Regions from separate parts of the Bacillus pumilus genome, predicted to be linked through region 1. Evidence: a T-box and tRNA genes for the amino acid it is inferred to sense, from the RefSeq annotation. Region 1 holds a T-box; the other holds one or more tRNA genes.

What was found. The T-box of region 1 lies ahead of thrS (threonine--tRNA ligase). A T-box ahead of a tRNA ligase gene usually reads a tRNA of that ligase, here a tRNA-Thr.
Region 2: it encodes a tRNA-Thr, which carries the amino acid that the T-box ahead of thrS (threonine--tRNA ligase) is inferred to sense. The anticodon was not compared.

The regions. Positions count from the first base shown of each region.
Region 1 is NZ_LT906438.1:844,151-850,845, forward strand. It holds gene CKW02_RS04090 (DNA alkylation repair protein) at 1-665, shown strand, start outside; gene CKW02_RS04095 (DUF1835 domain-containing protein) at 904-2,088, shown strand; T-box leader at 2,163-2,385, shown strand; T-box leader at 2,423-2,647, shown strand; gene thrS (threonine--tRNA ligase) at 2,698-4,626, shown strand; gene CKW02_RS04105 (hypothetical protein) at 4,804-5,373, shown strand; gene CKW02_RS04110 (hypothetical protein) at 5,406-6,686, shown strand.
Region 2 is NZ_LT906438.1:178,042-184,736, reverse strand. It holds gene cdaA (diadenylate cyclase CdaA) at 1-218, opposite strand, end outside; gene rsiW (anti-sigma-W factor RsiW) at 435-1,061, opposite strand; gene sigW (RNA polymerase sigma factor SigW) at 1,076-1,639, opposite strand; gene rocF (arginase) at 1,823-2,734, opposite strand; tRNA gene CKW02_RS01060 (tRNA-Gln) at 2,872-2,943, opposite strand; tRNA gene CKW02_RS01055 (tRNA-Tyr) at 2,948-3,032, opposite strand; tRNA gene CKW02_RS01050 (tRNA-Thr) at 3,061-3,133, opposite strand; tRNA gene CKW02_RS01045 (tRNA-Val) at 3,137-3,212, opposite strand; tRNA gene CKW02_RS01040 (tRNA-Glu) at 3,219-3,293, opposite strand; partial or broken gene murQ (N-acetylmuramic acid 6-phosphate etherase) at 3,515-4,423, shown strand; gene CKW02_RS20395 (MurR/RpiR family transcriptional regulator) at 4,400-4,930, shown strand; partial or broken gene CKW02_RS01030 (PTS transporter subunit EIIC) at 4,927-6,305, shown strand; gene pbp4b (penicillin binding protein PBP4B) at 6,318-6,695, shown strand, end outside.

The DNA of each region.
Region 1 (6,695 bases):
TTGGTTTAGAGCATCGTTTAGACGATGTATCATCTGAGATCACTAAACAAAAAGCTGAATCAGGAATGAAAGCCATTCGGCTCATTGGTCAATTGTTAGATGACGTGCTACATGAAGAGAATGAAGAAAAACAAGCGGAAGTGCTGCTGGCATTTGCTCACCACATATCTGATAGCGTTCGCTGTTGGGCTGCTTATATGAACAAACAGAGTTTATCAACACTGGAAGAGAAACTTGCGTACATTCAGCCATTTGCAGCTGATCATCATTTTGGTGTTCGAGAAATTGCATGGATGTCAGTGAGAGAAAGTCTAAGTCTTCAGCTCGATCAAAGTATAGAGCATTTAACAGAATGGGCAAAAAGCGAGGATGAAAATATTCGCCGGTTCTCTGTAGAGTCGCTCCGTCCGAGAGGGGTATGGACAAAGCATATTGAGTTATTAAAACAAGAGCCAGAGAGGGCACTGCCTATTCTAAATTTACTCAAATCCGATCCATCCATATATGTTCAAGATTCTGTAGGAAACTGGCTCAATGACGCAAGTAAAACACAACCAAATTGGGTAACAAACCTGTGCGACCAGTGGTCAAAGAATTCTGACACAAAAGCAACTAGCAGAATTGTTAAGAAAGCCAAGAGAACGATTGTGAAGGGGAATTTGTGAATAAGAATTTGAACTAAATGAAGGGGGATTCTATCAATCATTCAGAGAGAAAGTTTTAAAGCGAGCTCAGTAAACAGATTGCCCCATTTCATGGGATATAGTCTCTTCAATTCTGCATTCTATATATATCTTAACCTCTCATTGTCATACTTTTGAATGAAATTGACTCAATAGAATTGACGCAAGAACCCTGAATAGGTGAAGATGAAATAAACTGTAAGATAAAGGGAGGCGAATGATGATACATATCGTATTTGGAGCAGCAGCTGCCGGTAGTTTAAAACAAGCATTGCGCGAAATGAAGCAAGACCAAGTAAATGATATCATCGCCTTTGATGACATTTATTCGATTGGACCTCATCTGCATTTACATGAACAAGAAGGACAGGAGAAACGTATAGAGTGGCTTCGTCACGTGATGTCAAATGAATATGGCTATTTTGATGACATGATCACCAATCAGCATAGAATGTTTCAGCAAATAAAAGATATAAAAGATGGTACGAGTATCCTCATCTGGACAGGCAATAATGCCCATGAGCAAATTGGTTTGCGATATGCCATCTATTTATTAAAAGAGAAAAATATTGAATTGTCTCTCATCAATACAACGACTGCATTTGATCAGCTGTTCAATACAAATACAAGACGAATGGATATTCGACATGCCGGGGAAATCACAACTGAAAAATTGAAGGTTTTGTACAGATGTAAAGAGCATATTCATGCAGTGTCAAAAGAAGAAAGAGAGAATTTACAAAACGAATGGCTATCATTTGCTAAAGAAAACCATACCCTGAGGATATGGCAAAAAGGACAAACGATCAGTGTACCAGAAGATGAATTTGATGCTTATTTAGTGAAAATGGCTAAGCGGCTTCATCAGTCAGATCCCGAAGAGGAGTACATCAAAACTCCACGTTTAATTGGGGAAGTCCTCGGTCATTTAGAACAGTATATCGGTGATGATTTTATTGAGCATCGACTCAAGACATTAATTGATCAAGGAATTTTTGACATGATAGGAAGGCGCACTTCCATGCGTTATTACTCAATTAAATTGACAGACTTCGGTCAGCACTTTAAAAAATGGGTGTGCTGTCGAGAATTTGAGGATCATCCTTTTGTGAAAATTGAAGGAGATTACGGTGGTGAACCTTTTCATTGTGGGCATTGTCAATGTCATTTAGAAAGAGACGATGTACCAATAAGCGATACCCTTTTCTCGAAGATTTGGAATTGGGCTATACAGTATGGCCGCTGGTTTGACGAAGAGACAGATGATTTGCTGCCAAATGGCGCAGACATGGAAAAGAAATTCAATCAAGGAGGAGAGCGTATCACTGAAGAAGTGAAACGAGCCCTATCTCCCGCGTTTAAAATTGAATACAGCCCAAGTAAATACACGCAACATATCATTTAAAGAATGAAATTCAATTGCACTGCAAAAAATAAAGCTTTACATGATCCATCACCTTCATGTAAGATATGGAGAAATTAAAAGCGAAGAAAAGGACATGAGCCATTTTTACTGGTTACCAGAGAGGGAAGTCACGCTGAAATCTTCCTAACACAGAAAAGTGTCTTACCACCTTTGAGCTGTATTGGGGAAATCATAGTATCCAATATCGTCTACGCCACGTTACGGCACCAGAGCCATAAAGCGAATACGCGTTATGGGAATTTGGGTGGAACCACGGATCACACATTCGTCCCTTTATGAGGGATGGGTGTGTTTTTTTGTTCACTCAACTATCATCATTGCTTTGAAAAGGACATGAGCCACTTTTATCGGTTACCAGAGAGGGAAGTCACGCTGAAATCTTCCTAACGCAGAAAAGTTGTCTTACCACCTTTGAGCTGTATTGGGGAAAATTGAAGTATCCAATACCGACTACGCCACGTTACGGCACCAGAGCCATAAAGCGAATACGCGTTATGGGAATTTGGGTGGAACCACGGATTACACATTCGTCCCTTTATGAGGGATGGGTGTGTTTTTTTATTTCAAAAAATGAAAGGTGTGTCAGTCATGAGAGAAAAAATGGTGAAGATTCAATTTCCAGATGGAAAGATAAAGGAGTTCTCTGCAGGTACGACTGTCGCAGATATTGCCTCCTATATTAGCCCAAGCTTAAGGAAGAAAGCAGTGGCAGGAAAGATCAATGAACAAATGGTCGATGTCAGTCATCAGCTGGAAAGTGATGCTCGGCTGTCTATTGTCACACTCGATTCAAAAGAAGGCCTTGAAGTGCTGCGCCATTCATCTGCACACGTATTAGCCCAAGCTGTGAAAAGGTTATACGACAATGTCACACTTGGAATCGGGCCTGTTATCGAAAATGGATTTTACTATGACATGAAGCTGAATCAAACATTAAGTGTAGAGGATTTGGCTGCTATTGAAAAAGAAATGGAAAATATCATAAACGAGAATCATCATATCCAAAGAAAGGAGATTTCCTACGAAGAAGCTGAATCGATGTTTGCGCATGATCCATATAAGCTGGATATTTTAAAACGTCTCCCATCTGAAGAAGCCATCACAGTGTATCAGCAAGGTGAATTTATCGACTTATGCCGCGGGCCTCATTTACCTTCTACTGGGTTCGTAAAGTCATTTAAGCTAACACGTGTTGCAGGGGCTTATTGGCGGGGTGATAGTCATCAAGATGTATTGCAGCGAGTGTATGGTGTCGCATTTCAACATCCAAAACAACTAGCTAATTATCTTCATTTCATAGAAGAAGCAAGCAAACGTGATCACCGGAAATTAGGGAAACAATTATCTCTGTTCATGTTTTCGGAAGAAGCGCCAGGTATGCCGTTTTATTTACCAAAAGGTCAGATTGTGAGAAATGAATTAATGGCCTTTTCAAGAGAAGTGCGAAACAAAGCGCAATATGAAGAAGTGAGCACACCGTTTATGATGAACCAAGAGCTATGGGAAAAGTCAGGTCACTGGGATCATTATCATGAAAATATGTATTTCTCAGAAGTAGATCATACAAGCTTTGCTTTAAAACCGATGAATTGTCCAGGGCATATGCTCATGTTTAAAAATAACTTATATTCATACAGAGACCTTCCGATCAGAATGGCTGAGTTCGGTCAGGTGCATCGTCATGAATTTAGCGGAGCATTAAATGGATTGTTCAGGGTCAGAACTTTTTGCCAAGATGATGCCCATATTTTTTTGAGAGAAGATCAAATTGAAGCTGAAATCAAACGGATTTTCCAATTAGTTGATCATGTGTATCGGACATTTGGGTTTGAGTACTCTGTGGAACTATCCACTCGTCCAGAAAAAGCGTTAGGGGATGATGCCATTTGGGATATCTCTGAATCAGCGCTAAAGAATGTGCTTGATCGGCTAAAGGTCGATTACCAGCTAAATGAAGGAGATGGGGCATTTTATGGACCGAAGATCGATTTTCATATAAAAGATGCCTTGCAGCGGAGCCATCAGTGCGCCACAATTCAGCTAGATTTTCAAATGCCTGAGAAATTTGATTTAACATATATCAATGAAAAGAATGAAAAGGTACGACCAGTTGTCATTCACAGTGCCATTTTTGGTTCTCTAGATCGTTTCTTTGGGATTCTCATCGAGCATTTTGCAGGTGCCTTCCCGTTATGGCTGGCACCAGTGCAAGTACAAATCATTCCTGTCACAACGGTTCACCTTGATCATTGCCTCGAGGTGCAGCAGCAATTAAGAAAGATCGGAATCAGAGTCACAATCGATGAACGGGATGAAAAGCTCGGCTATAAAATGAGAGAAGCACAAATGCAAAAAATCCCATATATCGCTGTCATTGGTGATACAGAAATGCAAGACAAATCGCTAAATATTAGACAGCATGGAGAAAAAGCTTCGAAGCAGCTGTTTATCGAGGACTTTAAACATTTGGCAGTTCAGCAAATACAAAACAGAACGGTTGCCCAAGAATTGGTGTGATGCTTGTCGTTGTCGTCATCTAAAATAAGAAGGATTAGACGAATATTGAATTAAACGTCTAATCTTTTTTTCATTTATGGAAAAGTAGAAAGGGGAAATATTGAAACATTTATTCGATAAAAACGTAATACAGATAGAGCGTTTATCAAAACCATTTGAAACGGAGAGGAGTTTTGTATGGAACAAGCCGCACTCAAAAAGATGAGAACAAAACAATTAACCGCATGTAATTTAATAGCTGGCATCATGATCGTGACGTTTTCAATCTTTTTTCAAACCTTACATATTCAATTAACTCATTTGTTTTTTTGTCTAGGACTTGTCATGCTCGTTCAAAGCATCTTAGGATTCCTTAAAAAAAAATCAACAAAATCTTTCATTCCCATTTTTGAGCAGGTAGCTATTTATGAAAAAGAGAAATTAGGGAAAGAGTGGGAAAAAGAACAGAGAACAGAAAATATTTCGAGAGTAGTATTGAGTGGTCTGATGTTTCTACAGTCATTTAGTTTCCAAGATGTAACGAACCCATTCTTTGAAATACAACCTGCATTTCTATTTTTCTTATTGGCTATGTTTCTCGTAATTATGAATGTAAGCATGCTTTTCCGTTTTAGAAAAATTGATCGATCTATTGAAGAACATGAATTACAAGGTTACACAAAGGAATCAAATATGATGGGATTGGCTTTAGGCCTTTTGTCAGCTATCATCATATTCGGCTTTATTGTCATTTTCATCCTTCCATAAGATGAATCACTTAACATATTGAGGTGAAACAAATGAATGAAACTCTACAGCATCTGATAGATGATACAAGAAAGAAGTTTGGCTTAGATCATTATCGTTTAAAAAACTACGAGTATTATCGAAATGTCAATATGTTCAATGAGACAATTTATAAATTGTGTATGGAGTGGTTTCCTCCACACGAAACTGAACCTGTGGACGATGATTTAAACCCGGATGGCACAGCCGTGATAGAAGTGAATTTGAATACGGGAAAGATTGAGAGTGCTGTTTTTGTCATGGGTAAGACATATGCAAAGGAGGGTGTGCAGTTTGATAGCGCCCAGCCAAATGACGTCATCAAATGGATTGAACAAGAAACAGAGTTGATTTATGGAGAGCATTTTCACTTGCAAAAGGAGGAAAAAGGGGAGCTTACTTTTGAAGAAAAAATTGCTGGTGTACCAGTGACCCCTTCGGGCATGATTGAGGTGAAATGGGATGAACATGGACAGCTCATTTACTTTGTTCATCACGGCCCATTTGTTGCTAAAAAAAAGCACAGGGCTGAAAAATATACGCTTCTCATTGAGATGATTGAAAGCTTAGCCCAGCAGCAAGTGCAAAGAATCGAATGGCCTTCCTTTGATCAGAATAAAATCCGTCCAATTTATGCGTTAGAAGAAGTGTATGTAAAGAATGATGGGACCGGAATCCTCCCGTTTGAAGGTACGATTCAGGAACATCAATGTTTCAATATCAACCAAATCATAAAATGGGATGAATCCATAACTGAACCTTTTGTAAGAAAGGAATTGAATATTCAGGAAGGCATCTCAACTGATCAAGCCTTTTCACTTGAACCTTCACCAGATACAATGCCAATTTCAGAAGAAGAAAAGGATAAGTGTTTGAAAGCAGTTCAAAACTTATTGAGAAAGGAATATCCTAACGACACCGGAAAATGGGTCTGCATTTCACTTCACCGTGATCATGGTTACATTCATGCAACAGTAAAAGCAAATAGACAAGACAGAAGCATGTTTACAGGTAAAATCATGATATTCATTGATGCCTATACATTTGAAGCCGTCAATTACATAGATAGACAAGAAATATTTAAGATGTGTGGGATGTTGGATGAACTCCAATCTCCTGGTAAAATCACCATTTCAAAGCAAGAAGCCTTCGAAAAATTAAAAGATCGTTTAGAGCTGATCCCCATTTATGTATATGACTTTACGGAAAAGCAGTATGTTTTATGCGGAAAACTGGATTGTCATGATGGAGTGGATGCAGCGAGTGGGGAAGTCATTCCATTACAGGATATTTGAATCGGCACT
Region 2 (6,695 bases), 670 kb from region 1:
CCCCACGTAATCGCTTGATCCATCAGCCATTGAAGTGTGTTAAGACCGAGATACGCACTTCCCATCCTGACGAGAACAATGACCACAATTCCCTTTAAAAGCTGAACCGCTTTTGTTCCGCGGATGACCATCATTAATTTATATATCACATACCAAACAACGAGAATATCAACAGCATTACCGAGGTACTGCAAAATAGGAATATCCCCTAAAGCCATTTCCTCGTCCTCCAGAATTTTCAGTTATTCTTCGTTTGATGCATTTTTGATAAAAAAAGAGCCTATGTGTAAATACATAGCGTGGCTATTATATCACATTTTGTTTCAGCAAGGAAAACAGTTGCCATATATGGCTGGCCTGCTAGCTCGCATACATTCTGACCTATAATATAGAAAAAGAGCAGTCCCTAAAGAGACTGCTCTCGACCCGTATAATTACTTTTGCTCCTCTGGTCCAATGACCCGCATCACATTTTGTACTGTAGATTTCATTTTGTACCAAATCCAATCAAACACTTCATTAATTTCATTAATTTGACCAGTGACTTGTCCGGCAGAAGCAGTCAGCTGTTCCCCATTGACGACGGTGACATTTCCATCAACCTTGCCTTCTACAATCAGCTTGCCATTTTTGACAGTGACATCACCTTTTACGGTTTCCCCTTTAGGTACGGTCACTGTATCATTTACAACGACGAGATTCGGCTGCTTCGACACACTGAAATTATGATCCGTATTCCAGCTTGTAAACAGACTGCCTCCCATCAAAATGAGAAAGAGGGCAGCGGCCACCATCAGCGGATGAGCTTTGATCCATCTTTGAACCGACACACGCTTTTTTTCCTTTGGAAGACCTGCCATCACCTTTGCAGTGAAATCAGTCGGTGCTTCTATATGAGATGTACTCTGCACAAGCGCGATGGATTTCTCAATTTGTTGAAAATGAGTACGGCACTCCTCACACGATTGCAGATGGCTTTTTAATTCTTTTTCGTCTTGGGGCTCAATGTCCCCGTCTAAATACTGATGCATAAGCAGGACGATTTTTTCCTGACAGCTCATCAAAATCACCTCACTCAAAGGTCTCTCAACTGTTTCCGGAGAGCCTCTCTACCCCTGTGTATTCTCGTTTTCACCGTACCAACAGGTATATTTAAAATCTCACTAATTTCTTTTAACGAGAGTTCATCAATATACTTTAATACGATGACCGAACGATATTTATCGGGTAATCTTAGAATTTTTTGCTGAATGGTACTCGATAATTCAAGAGACACCACCTCTTCCTCTGGCAAAATGCCATCAGCAGCAATTTGAGAATACATATTCAATCCTTCTGTTCCTGCCACCTCTGCATCTAAATAATAATCCGGCTTTTTTTTGCGAATACGATCGATGGTCAGGTTGGTTGCAATGCGGTACAGCCACGTAGAAAACTTACGATTCACATCAAAGCTTTCAATATTCACATAGGCACGAATAAACGCCTCCTGTGCAATATCCTCTGCTTCGTGTGCATTCCCAAGCATACGGTAGCACAGCTGATAAATTTTGTCTTTATACAGGTCTACGATGTCTGCAAATGCGTTCTGGTCGCCTTTTTTCAATTGCTTAATTCTCTTTTTAATCATTGTGTCCATAGTATATTCAACCTCTGCCTTCACCGGTCTTTATGTATACGAACCTCTTTCCAAAAGGTTTCATTCTCCTCTAAAAAATAGTGTAACAAATTTTTGACAGCGTGTTACGTATATCCACCAGTAAAAACCTTAATATATCCTTAAATTTATCCAAAACAAAAAAGAACGGGAACAAGTCCCGCTCTACAATAGCTTTTCGCCCATTAATGATCCAATCAACGCAACAGCTGCCTCGGCTGTTTTATTTTTTTCATCCAAAACCGGATTCACCTCAACAAATTCAGCTGAAGTCAAAATACCCGCTTCCTCTAAAAGCTCCATGGCTAGATGACTCTCACGGTAACTGATGCCGCCTGCCACAGGAGTTCCTACACCTGGACACTCAGCTGGATCTAATCCATCTAAATCAAGCGACAGGTGGACACCATCCGTTCTTTCCTTTAAATAAGAAATGGCTTCCTCCATCACCCTTGTCATCCCTAAACGATCTATTTCATGCATCGTATACACTTTAACGCCTTTCTCTCTAATTAATGCCCGCTCTCCTTCATCTAAGGATCGAGCACCAATTAAAACAACATTCTCAGGCTTCAATTTTGGAGAATAACCACCAATGTTCGTCAAATCAGCATGCCCAAGGCCAAGACTGACTGCAAGCGGCATACCATGTATATTTCCAGAAGGAGAGGTTTCCTCTGTATTTAAATCACCGTGAGCATCATACCAAATGACACCTAAGTTTTCATAATGCTTGGATACACCAGCAAGTGTGCCAATGGCAATGCTGTGATCACCGCCTAAAATGAGCGGGAATGAACCTGATTGCACAATACTGTCAACCTTCTCAGCCAGCAGCTGATTCGCACCAGCATTCTCCGTTAAATTTTTTAGCTTTTCACTTGTATATAAACCTTTTTCATCATCTCTTTGTTCAACCGGAATATCTCCGAGATCCTCCACATCAAATGAAAGCGATTCCAATTTTTCTTTTACGCCTGCACACCGAATCGCACTCGGTCCCATGTCGACGCCCCTTCTCATTTGACCCAAATCCATTGGAACGCCGACAAGCGTGACTTTCTTTTGATCTCCCATATGTACATCCCCTTTCTGTTCATGCTTATATTTTACTTTCTTGATGCCTCCTGACTCAACTCAACAATATTTTGAATAGTTATACATTCTGCCTACTCACATAAAAAAAAGACACCTTTTTGAAAAAGGTGTCTTAACTGGGCTAGCTGGATTCGAACCAACGCATGACGGAGTCAAAGTCCGTTGCCTTACCGCTTGGCTATAGCCCAAAAATGGTGGAGGGGGGCGGATTCGAACCGCCGAACCCGGAGGGAGCGGATTTACAGTCCGCCGCGTTTAGCCACTTCGCTACCCCTCCACATATGGAATTGATAAAGTAAAAACAGTGCCGGCAAGAGGACTTGAACCCCCAACCTACTGATTACAAGTCAGTTGCTCTACCAGTTGAGCTACACCGGCATATGGTGGAGGATGACGGGCTCGAACCGCCGACCCTCTGCTTGTAAGGCAGATGCTCTCCCAGCTGAGCTAATCCTCCACATTATGGTGACCCGTACGGGATTCGAACCCGTGTTACCGCCGTGAAAGGGCGGTGTCTTAACCGCTTGACCAACGGGCCAATTTGTCAAGTTTGACTGTTTCCTTGAAGCTGACAAAAGTTATTATATACAGGTTGTCCCCCTTTTGTAAAGGGGATTTTTATTTTTTTTATTTTCTAACTATTTACCTTCAAATAGCACTACTTTTTAATTGAAATATAATTTCAATATTTAAATATAATGTTGAAATTTCATATCATACTGAATATACTGAAAATGAAGAAATAAGGAGGAATGTCGCATGCAGCCATCTCAATTGCGTTCTTTGACAACAGAATCAAGAAATCCTAACACAATGGGAATATCACAAGCAGATCCACTCGAAATGCTCCAAATGATTAATGAAGAAGATATGAAGGTCGCTCAAGCAGTCAACCGTGTCCTACCACATGTCAAAACAGCAAGTGACTTCGCCTATGAATCCATCTCAAATGGGGGCAGACTCGTTTATTTAGGAGCCGGGACAAGCGGCAGACTTGGCGTGATGGATGCTGTCGAATGTCCCCCTACCTATAGCGTCTCACCTGATGTGATTGTCGGCATCATGGCAGGCGGAGACGCTGCTTTTTCACATGCTGCCGAAGATGTGGAAGACAGTGAAGAAGCGGGCAAACAGGATTTAGTACACATTCACCTGACATCAAAAGATACAGTCGTCGGTATCGCCGCCAGCGGTAGGACACCCTACATCATCGGCGCTTTAAACTACGCTAAATCCATCGGCGCAAAAACAGTAGCCCTCAGCTGTAATGAACAAGCAAAAATTAGCGAACTGGCAGACTGCGCCATTGAAGTCATTGTAGGACCTGAAGCCATCACCGGGTCAACACGAATGAAAGCCGCATCCGCTCATAAAATGATTTTAAATATGCTTTCCACCTCTGTCATGATCAGACAAGGAAAAGTATATGAAAACCTGATGGTTGATGTAAAAGTCAGCAATCATAAATTAAAAGAACGCGCCATCACCATCATTCAACATGTGACAAACGCTCCCTACGAACAAGCCGTGAAAACGCTTGAAGCGGCAGACTTAGAAGTCAAAACTGCCATCGTCATGCTCCAAACAAACACAGACAAAAAAACAGCAGGAAACTCGATTCAATCGATTAAGGACACCGCTTCTATTTTAAATGCAGAGGCATTAGAAGAGGCTGTTCAATTACTGCTGCATGCAAACCAAATCCATTTTATCGGCGTCGGTGCATCTGGCATCGTCGCAGCGGATGCCCAGCAGAAATTTCTCAGAATCAATTATGCAGCGACTGCCTTCACTGACATGCACATCGCATCAACGGTCATCGCAAATGCAGGAAAGAATGACATCGTGTTCGGTATATCCTTTTCAGGAGAAACGTTAGACATCATTCAAGCCCTTCAGCTCGCAAAAGACAATGGAGTGAAAACCATTGCATTGACACATCCAGGTCAAACAAGCGTTTCTGCCTTATGTGACGTTCACCTATCGACGTCCGGTTCCAATGAAGCACCTTTTCGCAGTGCAGCCACTTCCTCTAGAATGGCACAGCTCTACTTAATTGATGTCTTGTTCCTCAGCTTAGCTTCCCATCAATATGAAGAGACAGCGCAATATATTGACAAAACAAGACATGCCATCCGCTCCATGAAACGAAAATCAAAGGGGGATTCAACATGAGTCATCAAACGAAATATCAGCAGTTGGCGAAAGACATTCTTTCTCTCTGTGGTGGTTCTGAAAACATCTCTTCCCATACACATTGTATGACGCGTCTCCGAATTACACCGATTGACAATGAACAAGTTCAGATCAATGAAATCAAAGAACTCGATGGCGTCATTGGAGTCGTTGAGGCAGAAACGCTACAAATTATCTTAGGTACTGGTGTTGTCAACCAAGTATCAAGTGCATTTGAACAACTGCTAAATGCCTCTGGCTCGTATGATTTAAACAACGAAGCACAGAAAAACAAGCAAGCCATTTCACAAAAAACCGCACACCGTTCAAGCTGTTCTTGCGACGAATTGCCAGCATTTTTATACCTATCATTCCAGCACTCGTTGCATCAGGTCTTATTACAGGGATTACAAAAGCAATCGTGCAAGCGGGCTGGCTTGATGGAAAGTCTCAAGCAGCGATCATTTTAACCGTTATTGGTTCAGGCTTGTTCGCTTATCTCGGTATATTAGTTGGAACAAATGCCGCAAAGGAGTTCGGAGGCTCTCCTGCATTAGGCGCATTAGCTGGTATCCTCATTATTAATCCAGCCTCCGCAGATATTATGTTATTTGGCACAAATATTCTACCAGGCAGAGGCGGGCTTATTGGTGTTCTTCTAGCTGCCATCTTTATGGCGCTTGTGGAAACAAGAATCAGACGATTCGTCCCGCAATCACTTGATATCATCGTCACACCAACCATCACACTACTCATTACAGGCATTTTTACGTACGTTGTCTTCATGCCAGTCGGCGGATTTATATCGGATGCCATTACCTCAGGATTAACTTATCTATTAAATATGGGCGGAATCTTCGCTGGATTTATTCTTGGTGCAACCTTCCTTCCACTTGTTGTAACAGGACTTCACCAAGGACTGACACCGATTCATATGGAACTCATCAATTCCATAGGAGATGACCCGCTTTTGCCGATTCTCGCTATGGGCGGTGCAGGACAGGTAGGTGCGGCATTCGCCATTTATATGAAGACAAAAAAGAAAAAACTCAAAAGAGCCATCGCGGGTGGACTTCCTTCAGGGATGCTTGGCATTGGTGAACCACTCATTTTTGGTGTGACACTCCCGCTGGGACGACCATTTCTCACCGCTTGTCTTGGCGCTGGAATCGGCGGTGCATTTCAAGCCTACTTCCAAATTGCAACGAAGGCGATTGGTGTATCAGGTCTCCCATTAACCTTTATTGTTCACACACATCAAATGCTTCTTTACTTAATCGGACTCTTTATTGCTTATGTCGCTGGATTTATTTTCACATACTTATTTGGTTTTCATGATGATATGGCTGTTGAATTTGAGGAAAATAAGCAATAGGAGGTCTAACTCTTGAAGAAATACTTTCTCTTAATAACAAGTCTGCTCATGCTCCTTGGATTACCAGCACAAACATTTGCAACTAGCTCCCATCCTGTATCGTCTTTGTCTAAAACAGCACCTGAAGAATATCCCGTCTTAAAAAAGGCAAAACGACCGGAACAAGTTAGTTTTTCTTCTAGGCAGCTTAGGAAGGTTGATCACATGATTCAAAACGATATCAAAGCAGGATTTCCAGGAGCCGCACTCATCATTATCAAAGACGGAAAAATCGTCCATCAAAAAGCCTATGGCTACAGGCAAAAATACGAAGGCACAACCGAACTCAAATCCTATAAGAAAATGAAAAAGAATACACTGTTCGACTTAGCATCCAACACCAAAATGTAT